DNA from 2 places in the Stenotrophomonas sp. a6 genome. Region 2 is predicted to be linked to the other one. Evidence: predicted binding sites of a transcription regulator. Region 2 holds the regulator's gene; the other holds the start of a gene.
The links. The regulator FliA, encoded in region 2, starts transcription of late flagellar genes. The targets are predictions, from matches to a motif close to TAAAGTTTNNCNNNCNNNGGCCGATAA.
Positions count from the first base shown of each region.

Region 1: the regulator FliA is predicted to act here: its motif matches at 3,032-3,058, upstream of Q9Q79_RS18255 (methyl-accepting chemotaxis protein).

Region 1 covers NZ_CP133161.1:3,982,269-3,988,199, reverse strand. The annotation lists gene Q9Q79_RS18275 (histidine kinase) at 1-949, shown strand, start outside; gene Q9Q79_RS18270 (response regulator transcription factor) at 946-1,584, shown strand; gene Q9Q79_RS18265 (VOC family protein) at 1,607-1,978, shown strand; gene Q9Q79_RS18260 (arylamine N-acetyltransferase) at 2,044-2,883, opposite strand; gene Q9Q79_RS18255 (methyl-accepting chemotaxis protein) at 3,087-5,624, shown strand; gene Q9Q79_RS18250 (sulfite reductase flavoprotein subunit alpha) at 5,701-5,931, opposite strand, start outside.
Region 2 covers NZ_CP133161.1:2,108,512-2,114,442, forward strand. The annotation lists gene Q9Q79_RS09770 (chemotaxis protein CheA) at 1-587, opposite strand, end outside; gene Q9Q79_RS09775 (protein phosphatase CheZ) at 590-1,195, opposite strand; gene cheY (chemotaxis response regulator CheY) at 1,195-1,587, opposite strand; gene Q9Q79_RS09785 (RNA polymerase sigma factor FliA) at 1,645-2,388, opposite strand; gene Q9Q79_RS09790 (P-loop NTPase) at 2,385-3,272, opposite strand; gene flhF (flagellar biosynthesis protein FlhF) at 3,259-4,881, opposite strand; gene flhA (flagellar biosynthesis protein FlhA) at 5,027-5,931, opposite strand, start outside.

The DNA.
Region 1 (5,931 bases), 1.9 Mb from region 2:
CGGCTGGGCGTCGGTGCCATCCCGCGTGCGCGCTGTCGCGGCGGTGTTGCAGGCGTTGCTGGCGGTCGTGCTGGTTGCGCTGCAGCCGCGTACCGGCACCGCACCGGTACTGCTGGTGGTGCTGGTGGCGCAGCTGGCCGAGCATTGGCCACCGCGCTTCGTGCTGGCTGTTGCACTGCTGGCCAACCTCGCCATGTATCTCGTGCTGCGCTACAGCGGCTTCAGCCAGCCGCTGCTGGTGGTGCTGCTCTATGGCGGCTTCCAGGCCTTCGCCGCACTGACCGCACACTATGCCCGCAGCACGGCGCTGGCCCGCGATGACCTGGCCCGCGTCAATGCCGACCTGCTGGCTACCCGCGCGCTGCTGGCCGACAGTGCACGCGACGCCGAGCGCCTGCGCCTGGCGCGCGAACTGCACGATGTGGCCGGGCACAAGCTCACGGCGATGCGCTTGAACCTGCGTGCCCTTGCGGCCGACCCTGTGCTGGCCAAGCGCGAAGGATTGGTGCTGGCCGAGCAGCTGTCCGGCGAGTTGCTGGCCGACATCCGCCAGGTGGTGCAATCGATGCGCGATGATCGCGGCCTCGATCTGGCCACCGCATTGCACGCGCTGGCCGCGCCGTTCCCGCGCCCGAAGCTGCAGCTGCAGATCGGCGAGTGCGTGCGCGTGGTTGACCCGCTGATGGCCGAGATCGTGCTGCGCCTGGTACAGGAAGCGCTGACCAATGCCGCCCGGCATGGCAACGCAGACACCGTATGGCTGACGATCAACGAAGAGGATTCCCGGTTGCGTATCGACATCCGTGACGACGGCCAGCGCGCCGAGCGTATCCGCGAGGGCAACGGCATCGCCGGCATGCGTGAGCGCCTGGGCGCAGTGCGTGGCCAGTTGGAACTGGCCCGCACCGCACAGGGCGGCATGCACCTGACCGCCTGGGTGCCGGCATGAACGGCAGCGCGATCCGTGTTGCCCTGGCCGACGACCAGGCGCTGGTCCGCGCCGGGCTGCGTGCGTTGTTGCAGGGGTTGGGCGTGGACGTGGCGCTGGAGGCCGAGGAGGGCCAGGCGTTGCTGGACGCGCTGTCCACCCAGCGCGTGGATGTTGTGCTCAGTGACATCCGCATGCCCGGGATGGACGGCATCGAGGCAGTGCGCCAGCTGCGCGCGCGCGGCGATGCCACGCCGTGGCTGCTGCTGACGACCTTTGATGAAAGTGACCTGCTGCTGCGCGCCAGCGAGGCCGGCGCACAGGGCTTCCTGCTCAAGGACGCCGCACCCGCAGACCTGCGCGAGGCGATCGAGCGCGTCGCCGCTGGCGAAACCCTGCTGCTGCCGGTCAGCACCGAGCCGGTACGCGCCCGCTACCGCTTCCACGATGAAGCACCGCCCACCGATACCTTCGGGGAACGCGAGGTGGCGATCCTGCGCTTGCTGGCCGGTGGCTACAGCAACAAGGAGATCGCGCGCAGCCTGTTCCTGGCCGAGGGCACGGTGAAGAACTACGTGTCCGCCATACTCGACAAGCTGGGCACCCGCGATCGCACCCGTGCGGTGCTGAAGGCGATTACCCTGCGCATCATCTGAGTGGACCGAGCAAGGAGTGCCAGTGAACCCGATCCTGCATGTGGAAATCCCGGCCAGTGACCTGGACCGTGCCATCACGTTCTACCAGCGGTGGCTGCAGGTCGCGGTGGACGAACCTGTCGTGCTGCACGACTGCCGGATGGCCTACCTGCCGTTCTCCGATGAGGCCGCCGGTGCCAGCATTGCGCTGGTGCTCGGCGCGGACTACCGGCCTTCCGAACAGGGGGCGCGCGTCTACATCGGCGTCGATGACCTGGATGCGAGCCTGGAGCGAGCACTGCAAGCGGGCGCCGAGCTGTGCTTCGGACCCGCCGATGCGGGCGACTGGCGCGTGGCCGAGATCCGCGACAGCGAAGGCAATCGCATTGCGCTGCAGGCGCGCGCTGCTCTGTAGAGCCGAGACCACGCTCGGCTGCTGTTGGCCCAGCCGCTCCAGCTCAGCCGAGCATGGGCTCGGCCCTACAAGGTCGCGGCGCGCGAGCGCTGCAGCCAGTCATTGATGGCCGGGTCCAGTCGCGGGTCGTCCGGTAGCTGCATGCCGAAGCGCTGTTGCAGCACGGCACGCACATCACCCACATCATGCAGCGGGCGCTTGTCCGGTGCCTGCCCGGGGCGATACTCGGTGTAGTTGCCGCTGCCGATGGTGCGGCGCCAGTCCGGCCCGGTCAGCGACGCGCGCAGCTGCCCGGGGAAACTGGAATCGGGATGGGTGCACACGTACCAGTTGCCCACCACGTTGTCGATCGGTGCCGGCGCCTGTAGGTCGAACCGATACATCGCCCGCCAACCATCGTTGGACTCGGCCGACAGCACGAAATCACCCTCGTCGGGCAGGCGCTGCAGCAGATAGCGTTCGTGCGGCGTGGCCTGCGGCTGCGGATCATGCAGGCGCAGCGGCACGGTCGGGGTCAGGCTGCCGAAACCGGCATCCACCAGCCAGTCGCCGCTGTCTACGTTCACGCGCAGCAGCAGGTGGGTACGCGCGGTCAGTTCGCCGTCCTGGGCGGCCAGCAGTACCCGCGCGCTCAATGGCTGCGCATCGAAGCCCAATGCCTGCAGCAGCGCCAGCAACCCGCCATTGAGTTCGAAGCAGTAACCACCGCGGCGCTCGTCGAGCAGCTTGCGCTGCACGCTGTCCAGGTCGATCGGCACCGCATCGCGCAGCAGGCAGCTGAGGGTCTCGAAGGGCAGCAGTGCGTTGTGGCGCTGCTGCAGCAGGGTCAGGCCGGCCAGGGTCCGCGGTGGCGGTGCATCCAGCTGCAGGCGCTGCAGGTAGCGGGGGACATCGAGCGTCGTCATGGAGACACCGGGCGGGGGAGGGATGTCCACTGTGCTCCCCCAACCGGGGTTGAGGTCAAGCGCGGCGGCCGTGTCATGCCTCCGTCGCCTGCACCCGGTACAAAGGCCGCGTCCACCAGCGATGGGGGGACGCAGACGAAGAAAGCGCTAAAGTTGTCCTGAGTCAGGCCGATACAGGTGCGTCTTTCCGCCTGGAGTCTGTCATGTCGGCCGTTGTCCCCCACCTCCGGTCCCTGCGCACGCGCCTTGCTGCGTTGCACTCGGCGTCCCCCGGGCTGCTGCGCTGGCTGCAGCCACATCGGCTCAGCGTGGCCAACAAGCTCAAGGCCACACTGTGGATCTGCGGCCTGGGCCTGGTGGCGATCGCTGCTGTCTACGCCTGGACTGGCCATGCCAACGCACTGGCTGCGCGCAGCCAGGCCAGCTACCAGCGCGGCAGCGATCTGGCTGCCAGCCTGTCCACGCGGGTGGCCGAAGCGCGTCGCCTGCAGACCCAGTATGCACGCAGTTTCGATGATGCCGACCGCGCGCAGCTGTTGGCCACGCAGAAGGCGTTGCAGACCGATCTGCAGGCGCTGCGCGCGATGCCGATGGATGCGGGCCGGCGCAAGGCCCTGCAGGCGCTGACCGAAGCCGCCGACGCGTTCTCGCAGGGTGTGGCCGCCCTGTTCGAACGGGTCGACGAGATGGGCCGTGGTGATGCCGGCCTCGCTGCGCAGCTGCAGCAGGCCGCCGACACCCTGCAGGCGCAGGTGGATGTGCAGCAGCGGCCCGCGCTGGCGCTGTCCCTGCAGAAGATGCGAAGGCAGGAGGCACTGCTGCTGCTCGACGGTGATTCCACCCACGCCGACCGCGCCAGCGAGGAGAAGCTGCCGTTCGACCTCGCGCTGGCGGGCCTGCCTGCGGATGTGCAGGACACCCTGCGCACCGGGATGGAGGCGTATCAGGCCGCACTGCTGGGGTATACCGCTGCCCGCGTCGGCCTGGATGTGGAAGCGCAGTCGCTGCTGGATACCGCCACGGGCGTAGCGCCGGCGTTGGCCGCATTCCAGCAGGCACAGGTGGCGGCGCTGGCCAGGGCGCAGGCACGCCAGCAGGCCGGCGCGCGCACGATGAGCGTGCTGTTCGCACTGACCCTGCTGCTGGTGGCCGGCGTGCTGATCACCAGCCTGGTGCTGGTGCTGCGTGCGGTGCGCCAGCCGATCCAGGACACCCTGCGTTTCGCCAGCGACATCGCCGACGACCGCCTCGACACCACCCTGCGCGTCTACAACGCCAACGATGAAATCGGCCAGCTGGCCCAGCGCCTGGTCGACATGCAGCAGCGCCTGCGCGCGCGCATCGAGACCGAGCGTGCGGTGGCCCGCGGCAACACCCGCGTGCGCCAGGCATTGGACAGCGCACAGGCCGGCTTGATGGTGATTGATGCCGAAGGCCTGGTGGCGTACGCCAATCCGGCGCTGCTGGAGCAGCTTGCACTCCGGCTTGAAGATCTGGTGGGGAGCGATGCGGTACGCCTGCATCCGGCACTGGCCAGCCTGGCTGGCGTGCGCCAGCGCGAGGAGCGCGAGATCGGTCATGCCGGCGTCCGCTACCAGTTGATCGCCAATGCCATCACCGACGGAGGGCATTTCCTCGGCGTGGCAGTGGAGTGGCGCAGCCGCGCGCTGGAAACGCTGCTGGAAACCGAAGTGGCAGCACTGGTCGACGCCGCCGCACATGGCGACCTGCACGGCCGCATCGCGCTGGAGGGAAAACAGGGCTTCGTGCGCACGTTGTCGACCAGCATCAACCGCCTGCTGGCGACCTTCGAGACCAACCTCGGCGATCTGCAGGCGCTTCTGGCGGCGCTGGCCCGTGGTGACCTCAGCGTGCGCATGGAAGGTGAGCTGCAGGGCGTGTTCGCACGCATGCGCGACGATGCCAACGCCACGGTCGCGCAACTGGGCCGCATCGTCACCCGCATTCAGCAGGCGACGTCCAGCCTCGACACCGGTGTGGGTGAGATCGTTGCCGGGCACCATGATCTGTCGCAGCGTACCGAACAGCAGGCGGCCGACCTGGAAGAGACGGCAGCGTCGATGCACGAGTTGACCGACACCGTTGGCCGCAATGCCGATGCCGCGGGCCGCGCCGATGCCCTGGTGCAGGGGGCGGCCGCGGTGGCCCAGCGCGGTGGCGAGGCCGTCGGCCAGGTGGTCGCGACCATGCATGGCATCAGCGAGGCCTCGCGGCGGATCGGCGACATCACCCAGCTGATCGATGGCATCGCTTTCCAGACCAACATCCTCGCGCTGAATGCCGCGGTGGAAGCCGCGCGTGCAGGTGAGCAGGGCCGCAGCTTCGCCGTGGTGGCTGCGGAAGTGCGCCTGCTGGCCCAGCGCAGTGCCGAAGCGGCCAAGCAGATCAAAGGACTGATCGAGGATTCGGTGGCGCGTGTTGGCCAGGGCAACCAGCAGGCCGAGCAGGCGGGCATCACGATGGGCGAGATCGTTGGCAGCGTGCAGCAGCTGGCCGAGCTGCTGGCCGGTATCCGCAGTGCATCGCAGGACCAGCATGCCGGCATCGCGCAGGTGAAGCAGACCATCGTGCAGATGGAAGCCAGCACCCAGCGCAACGCCAGCCTGGTGGAAGAGGCTGGTGCCTCCACCGCGCAGATGCAGGCGCAGGTACACGCGCTGGCCGAAGCGGTGGGCGCGTTCCAGTTGCAGTCGATGCCACAGGCGCGCGCTGCGGCCTGATCGTGCTCCGGTATGCCGGCCGCTGGCCGGCACGCCCCTGATCATGCCGGCCGCTGGCCGGCACTACCCTTGTGGCTCAATACACGTCGCGACGGTAGCGCCCTGTCTCCAGCAGCGTTTCCACTTCTTCATCACCCAGCGCTTCGCGCAGCACCTGGTCCACGCCTTCGGCCATGCCCAGCAGCGAACCGCAGACGTGGATGACCGCACCACGCTGCATCCAGTCGCGCAGGGCATCGGCTGCTGCACGCAGGCGATCCTGCACATAGCCGCCCTCACCATCGCGCGAGAACGCCAGATCCACCCG
Region 2 (5,931 bases):
CCTGGCGCAGCGCCACCGTGCAGCTGGTCCAGCAGCGCTTCGAACTCGTCTTCGCTGATCAGGCCGTCGTCGGCCTTCCGGGCCGGCGCGACCGCGGTCGGTGCGTTGCCGCCATGCAGCTGGTCGAGCAGGGCCTCGAATTCGTCGTCGGTGATCAGGTCGCTGCCAGCTGCCGCAGGGGCGGCCGCAGCGACCGGCGCGGCAGTGCCACCGTTCATGTCGAACTGCGCGATCAGGTCCGGCGGCGCATAGCCTGGCTCGGTGCCGGAGGACACGGCGTCCAGCATCGACTGCAGGTAGTCCAGCGATTGCTGGGCGGCGTCGAAGTGGTGGGCCTGCAGCACCGCCTGCCCGGCACGCGCGATGCCCAGGGCCTCTTCAGCGGCGTGGCACAGTTCGACCATCGCGGTGACGCCAAGGAAGCCGGCACCGCCCTTGAGCGTGTGGTATCCACGGAACACCGCGTTGAGCTGCTCGGTGTCCTGCGGTGCCTGCTCCAGCGACACCAGCTGTTCGCCCAGGCGATCCAGGATTTCCTGTGCCTCGATGATGAAGTCGGCAGTGATGTCGTCGGATACCGCGCTCATGCTTACAGCCCCAGATCCGACAACAGGTCGTCGGCGTCGTTCTGCGAGACCGCGTGGCGGTCCAGTCCCTTCAGTGCCGGCCCGGCCAGTTCCGGGTCGGTGCGATGCTGTTCCGGCGGCAGGCCGAGTGCGCCGAAGCCCTCGTGCACGCGGCGGACGATGCCGACCACGCGACGGATGATCTGCCCGGTCAGGTCCTGGTAGCTCTGGGTCAGGGCGATCTCGGTCAGGTTGTGGCGGATGCGCTCGAGCTGCGCGTCCTGGCCCGGCTGCAGGCCTTCAGCACGCAGCTGTTCGGTCAGGCTGCGGCATTCCTCGGCCAGGTCCAGGGTGCGGTGCGTGGCCTGTTCGGTCATTGCCACCACGTGGTCCAGGCGTGCGCAGGCGTCGTCCAGCTCACCGGCCTCGCTGGGCACGGTCGGCAGCTCACCCAGTGCCTGCCCCAGCTCGCGGGCCAGCCGCGAGAGGCCGCTCATCATCGGCTGCGTACGCAGCGCGACCAGTCCGTCGATGCGCTGCCGCCAGGCGGCCTCGTCACCGGACTCGAGTGCGTCCAGGGCTTCCTGCAGGCGCAGGGCGAGGGCGCTCTTGTCGACCGTGGTATCCATCAGGCGCTGGCCGCCAGGCGTTCGAAGATCTTGCCGAGCTTCTCTTCCAGCGTCTGCGCAGTGAACGGCTTGATGATGTAGCCGTTCACGCCGTTCTGGGCGGCTTCGATGATCTGTTCGCGCTTGGCTTCGGCGGTGACCATCAGCACTGGCAGGGTCTTCAGCTTGGCATCGGCACGGATCGCCTTCAGCAGCTCGATGCCGGTCATCACCGGCATGTTCCAGTCGGTGACCACGAAATCGAACGGCTGGCTCTGCAGCAGCGACAGCGCGGCATGCCCGTCCTCGGCTTCGGCGGTATTGGTGAAGCCCAGATCGCCCAGCAGGTTCTTGACGATCCGACGCATGGTCGAGAAGTCATCGACGATCAGGATGCGCATGTTCTTGTTCAAAGCAGAGTTCCTTTGTTGTTCATTCCGGGCGGCCGGGGGCAGCCGCCTCGGGCATGTTCATTCTTCCAGGCCGGCGTCCGCCGCCTCGAAAATCTTGAGCCGGCCACGCAGGCGCAGCACCGCCTGGCCGTGGATCTGGCAGACCCGCGACTCGCTCACGCCGAGCACCGCGCCGATCTCCTTCAGGTTCAGTTCCTGCTCGTAGTAGAGCGAGAGCACCAGCTGTTCGCGCTCGGGCAGGTGGCCGATGGCCTTGCCCAGCTCGCGGCCGAACTCACCACGCTCCAGTACCTGCTGCGGGGTCGGGCCGCCCTGGGCGACGGTGTCCAGCTCGCCCTGGTCCTCGATGCGCGACTCCAGGCTCAGCACCTGGCCACGGGCGGCGTCTTCCATCAACCGCAGGTATTCGGGCAGCGGCATCTCCATCGCTGCGGCCACTTCGGTGGCGCTGGCGGCGCGGCCGCTGCTCTGTTCCAGGCGGCGGATGGTGGCGGCGGCATCGCGTGCACGGCGGTGCACCGAGCGCGGCACCCAGTCGCCACGGCGGATCTCGTCGATCATCGAACCGCGGATGCGGATCGAGGCATAGGTCTCGAACGAGGCGCCCTGGTCGGCGTCGTAGCTGCGCGACGCTTCGATCAGGCCCATCATGCCGGCCTGGATCAGGTCGTCCACTTCAACGCTGGCCGGCAACCGCGCGGCCAGGTGGTGGGCGATGCGCCGCACCAGGTCCGAATGCTGGGCGATGACCTCGTTGGCCGCCGAGCGCTGGACTTCCCTGTACTGGGCTGCGCCTTTCATGCGGCCACCCCGCGCTGCTTGAGGATGCGCTCGAGGAAGAACTCGACGCCGCCACGCGGTTCGGTCGGCGCCTGCCAGCGTGCGGTGCGACGCGCGATCTCGGTGATCGCCAGCGCGGCCGGGCTGGACGGGTAGGCCTTCACCACCGGCTGCTGGCGCTGCACCGACAGGCGCAGCCAGTCGTCCTGCGGCACGCAGCCCAGGTAGTTCAGCGAAACATCGGCGAGGAACTTCTCGCACACGCGGGTCAGCTTTTCGTACAGCACGCGGCCCTCGTTGGGGTCGCGCACCATGTTGGCCACTACCTGGATGCGGTCCACGCCGCGTTCGCGCGACAGCACCTTGATCAGCGCGTAGGCGTCGGTGATCGAGGCCGGCTCGTCACAGACCACCACCACGGTGTCCTGCGCGGCCTGGCAGAAGGTCAGCACGCCGTCGGTGATGCCTGCGGCGGTGTCCACCACCATGATGTCCAGTTCGCGTTCCAGCTCGGAGAACACGTTGACCAGGCCGACGTGCTCGGCCGGGGCCAGCTCGGCCATGTGCCGGCGGCCGGACGCGGCCGGCACCACCAGCACGCCGTTCGGGCCTTCGACGATGACGTCGTCCAGCGAGCAGCGGCCGGCGACCAGGTCGGCCAGCGTGAAGGTCGGGTTCAGCCCCAGGATCACGTCGATGTTGGCCAGGCCCAGGTCGGCGTCCAGCAGCAGCGTGCGCTTGCCCATCCCGGCCAGTGCCACCGCCAGGTTGGCGGACACATTCGTCTTGCCCACGCCGCCCTTGCCGCCAGTTACGGCAATGGTGCGCACAGGGCCGAGCGGCTCGCTGCGGGTGGCCGACAGCGGGAAGGTCTTGGTCAGCTTGGCGTACTCACGCGACGGCATGGTTCAACTCCGGGTTGCAGGGCATATCGGCCGCGCGGCGCAAATCTTCAAGGCGAAGTACGAGATTGGCCGCACTGGCCCGGTGCAGGTCCTCCGGAACATCCTGGCCATCGGTCACCCAGGTGATCGGCAGGGCGTGGTCCACGGCCACTGACAGGGCGTTGCCGAAGCGGCCGGTCTCGTCCAGCTTGCTCAACACCAGGCCCTGCAGGTTGGCGGCGCCGAAGCGGCGGACCACCTCGTCCATGTCGCCGAAGCTGGTGTTGGCCGGCAGCACCAGCAGGGTGCGTACCTGGCGGGCGGCGCGCAGCCACTGCAGCTGCGCGGCCAGCGCGCGGTCGCGCGGGCCCAGCCCGGCGGTGTCGATCAGCACCAGCTTGTAGTCCTTCAGGCGTTCCAGCAGCTGGTCCAGGTCGGTGCCGCTGTTGGCTTCGTGCACCGCGATGCCGAGCTGGCGGCCGTAGCCGTACAGCTGCTCGCGGGCGCCGATGCGGGTGGTGTCGGTGGTCACCAGGGCGACGTCACGCGGCGCGTGTTTCTCGGCGAAGCGCGAGGCCAGCTTGGCGATGGTGGTGGTCTTGCCGGCGCCAGTCGGGCCGACCAGGGCGATCACGCCGCCTTCTTCCAGCGGGTCGACCGGGGCGATCGGCAGCTTGCGCGAGATCAGCCCCAGCATCAGGCCTCGGCCACGATGGGCTTCGGTCTCCAGCGGGATCTGCATGGCCACGTCGCGGGCCAGCCCGGCGTCGAAACCGTACTCGTCCATCAGGTCCAGCGCGGTGGCGCGCACCGGGCTGCCACGCAGGCGCTCGTCGGTGAAGCGGTTCATCTCGCGCTCGATCACCTGGCGCATGCCGGCCACTTCCTGGCGCAGCTGGCGGATTTCGGCGTCGTCCTGGGCAACCACGGTCAGCGTCGGTGCCGGGGCCAGCATGGGGGCCGGGCTGGCTTCGCCGGCGGCTTCGAGCGCTGCCGTTTCGCTGGCGGCGATGTCAGGCTGGACATCGGCCATGGCAGCGCCCGGCAGCGGCGGCGGCTGCACGGCGGGGGGCACGCTTTCGTGATGCGTGTCGTGCGGCGGGTCGATCTGGAAGCGGGCGCGGTTGGCCGGCGCGGTGACGGCCGGGCCCGGTGCAACGATGGCCTCGGCGAACGGGGCGAAGATCTGTTCGGGCAGCGCCGGTTCGTTGACGGCGGCGCGCGCCAGGGTGGCTGCGAAGCCGGTGCTGCCGCGGGTCGGCACGATCTCGTCGGCGCTGTCCAAGGTGCGGCCGGTGGCACCCACGGCCGCACGGGCGAGGGCGGCCACGGCCGAGGTGGTGGCGGCCACCGGCTCCGGCGCCGGGGCAGCGCTGCGGCGGCGGGTGACCGCGGCGATCACCGCGTCAGCAGCGGTGCGCGGCTTGGGAGCCGGCGGCGGTGCGACATCACGGCGCGAGGCTTCCAGTGCACGCTGCACGGCGCTCTCGTCGTAGTTGGCCGCGGCGACGATCTCGACGCCTTCCTCGATCCGGCGGTTGGACAGGATCACGGCGTCAGGACCATGTTCCTTGCGCACCAGGTTCATGGCCGAGCGCATGTCGGCGGCGACGAATCGTTTGATTTTCATGCTGTGGTCACGGGACGAAGACGGCGGGGTGGCGGTCGGAGAACTCGGGTGGTCGGTGGTCTGCACGGTGCGGGTTCCCCTTGGTATCTGTCTGTTGCGTTGGTTCGAAGGTGGTGTCTGTTTTCTGGCGCATCGGTGGGCGGCGTCAGCTGATCGTTCCGACCAGCTTCAGGCGCTTGTCCTCCGGCACCTCGCTGTAGGCCAGGACCGACAACGACGGAACGCTGTGGCGGACCAGGCGCGCCAGCGCGGCGCGCACCGGGCCCGGTACCAGCACGACCGCCGGCTCGTTTCGCGCTTCCTGCTTGCTGACACATTCGGCCAGGCTCTGGTGCAGTCGCTCTGCGAGTCCGGGTTCCAGCGCGGCGCCGTTGCCCTGCGTGGACTCCTGCAAGACACGTTCCAATTGCGGGTTGAGGGTGAACACCGGCAGCTCCGCCGACATTCCGGCGATCTCCTGCACGATGAAGCGGCCCAGCGCGGTGCGCACGGCAGCGGTCAGCACCGCCGGGTCCTGGCTGCTGGGCGCGTGTTCGACCAGCGCTTCGGCGATCTTGCGCAGCTGTCGGATCGGGATGCGCTCGACCAGCAGGTTCTGCAGCACGCGCACCACTGCCGACAGCGGCAGCGCCTTCGGCGTCAGATCTTCGACGAGCTTGGGCGCGCTCTTGGCCAGGTTGGCCAGCAGGTGCTGCACTTCCTCGTGGCCGAGCAGTTCCGGCGCATGTTCGCGGATCAGGTGCGAGAGGTGGGTGGCCACCACGGTGGCCGGGTCGACCACGGTGTAGCCCAGCGTTTCAGCCTGGGCACGCTGGTGCGGCTGGATCCAGGTGGCATCCAGGCCGAACGCGGGATCCTTGCCGGCAATGCCCTCCAGGGTGCCCAGCGCGCTGCCCGGGTCCAGCGCCAGTTCGCGGTCCGGGTGGATCTCGGCGGTGGCCACTGGCACGCCATGCACCAGCACGCGGTAGCCGTTGGCCGGCAGTTCCAGGTTGTCGCGGATGTGCACCGAGGGAATCAGGAAGCCGACGTCCTGGGTCAGCTTGCGGC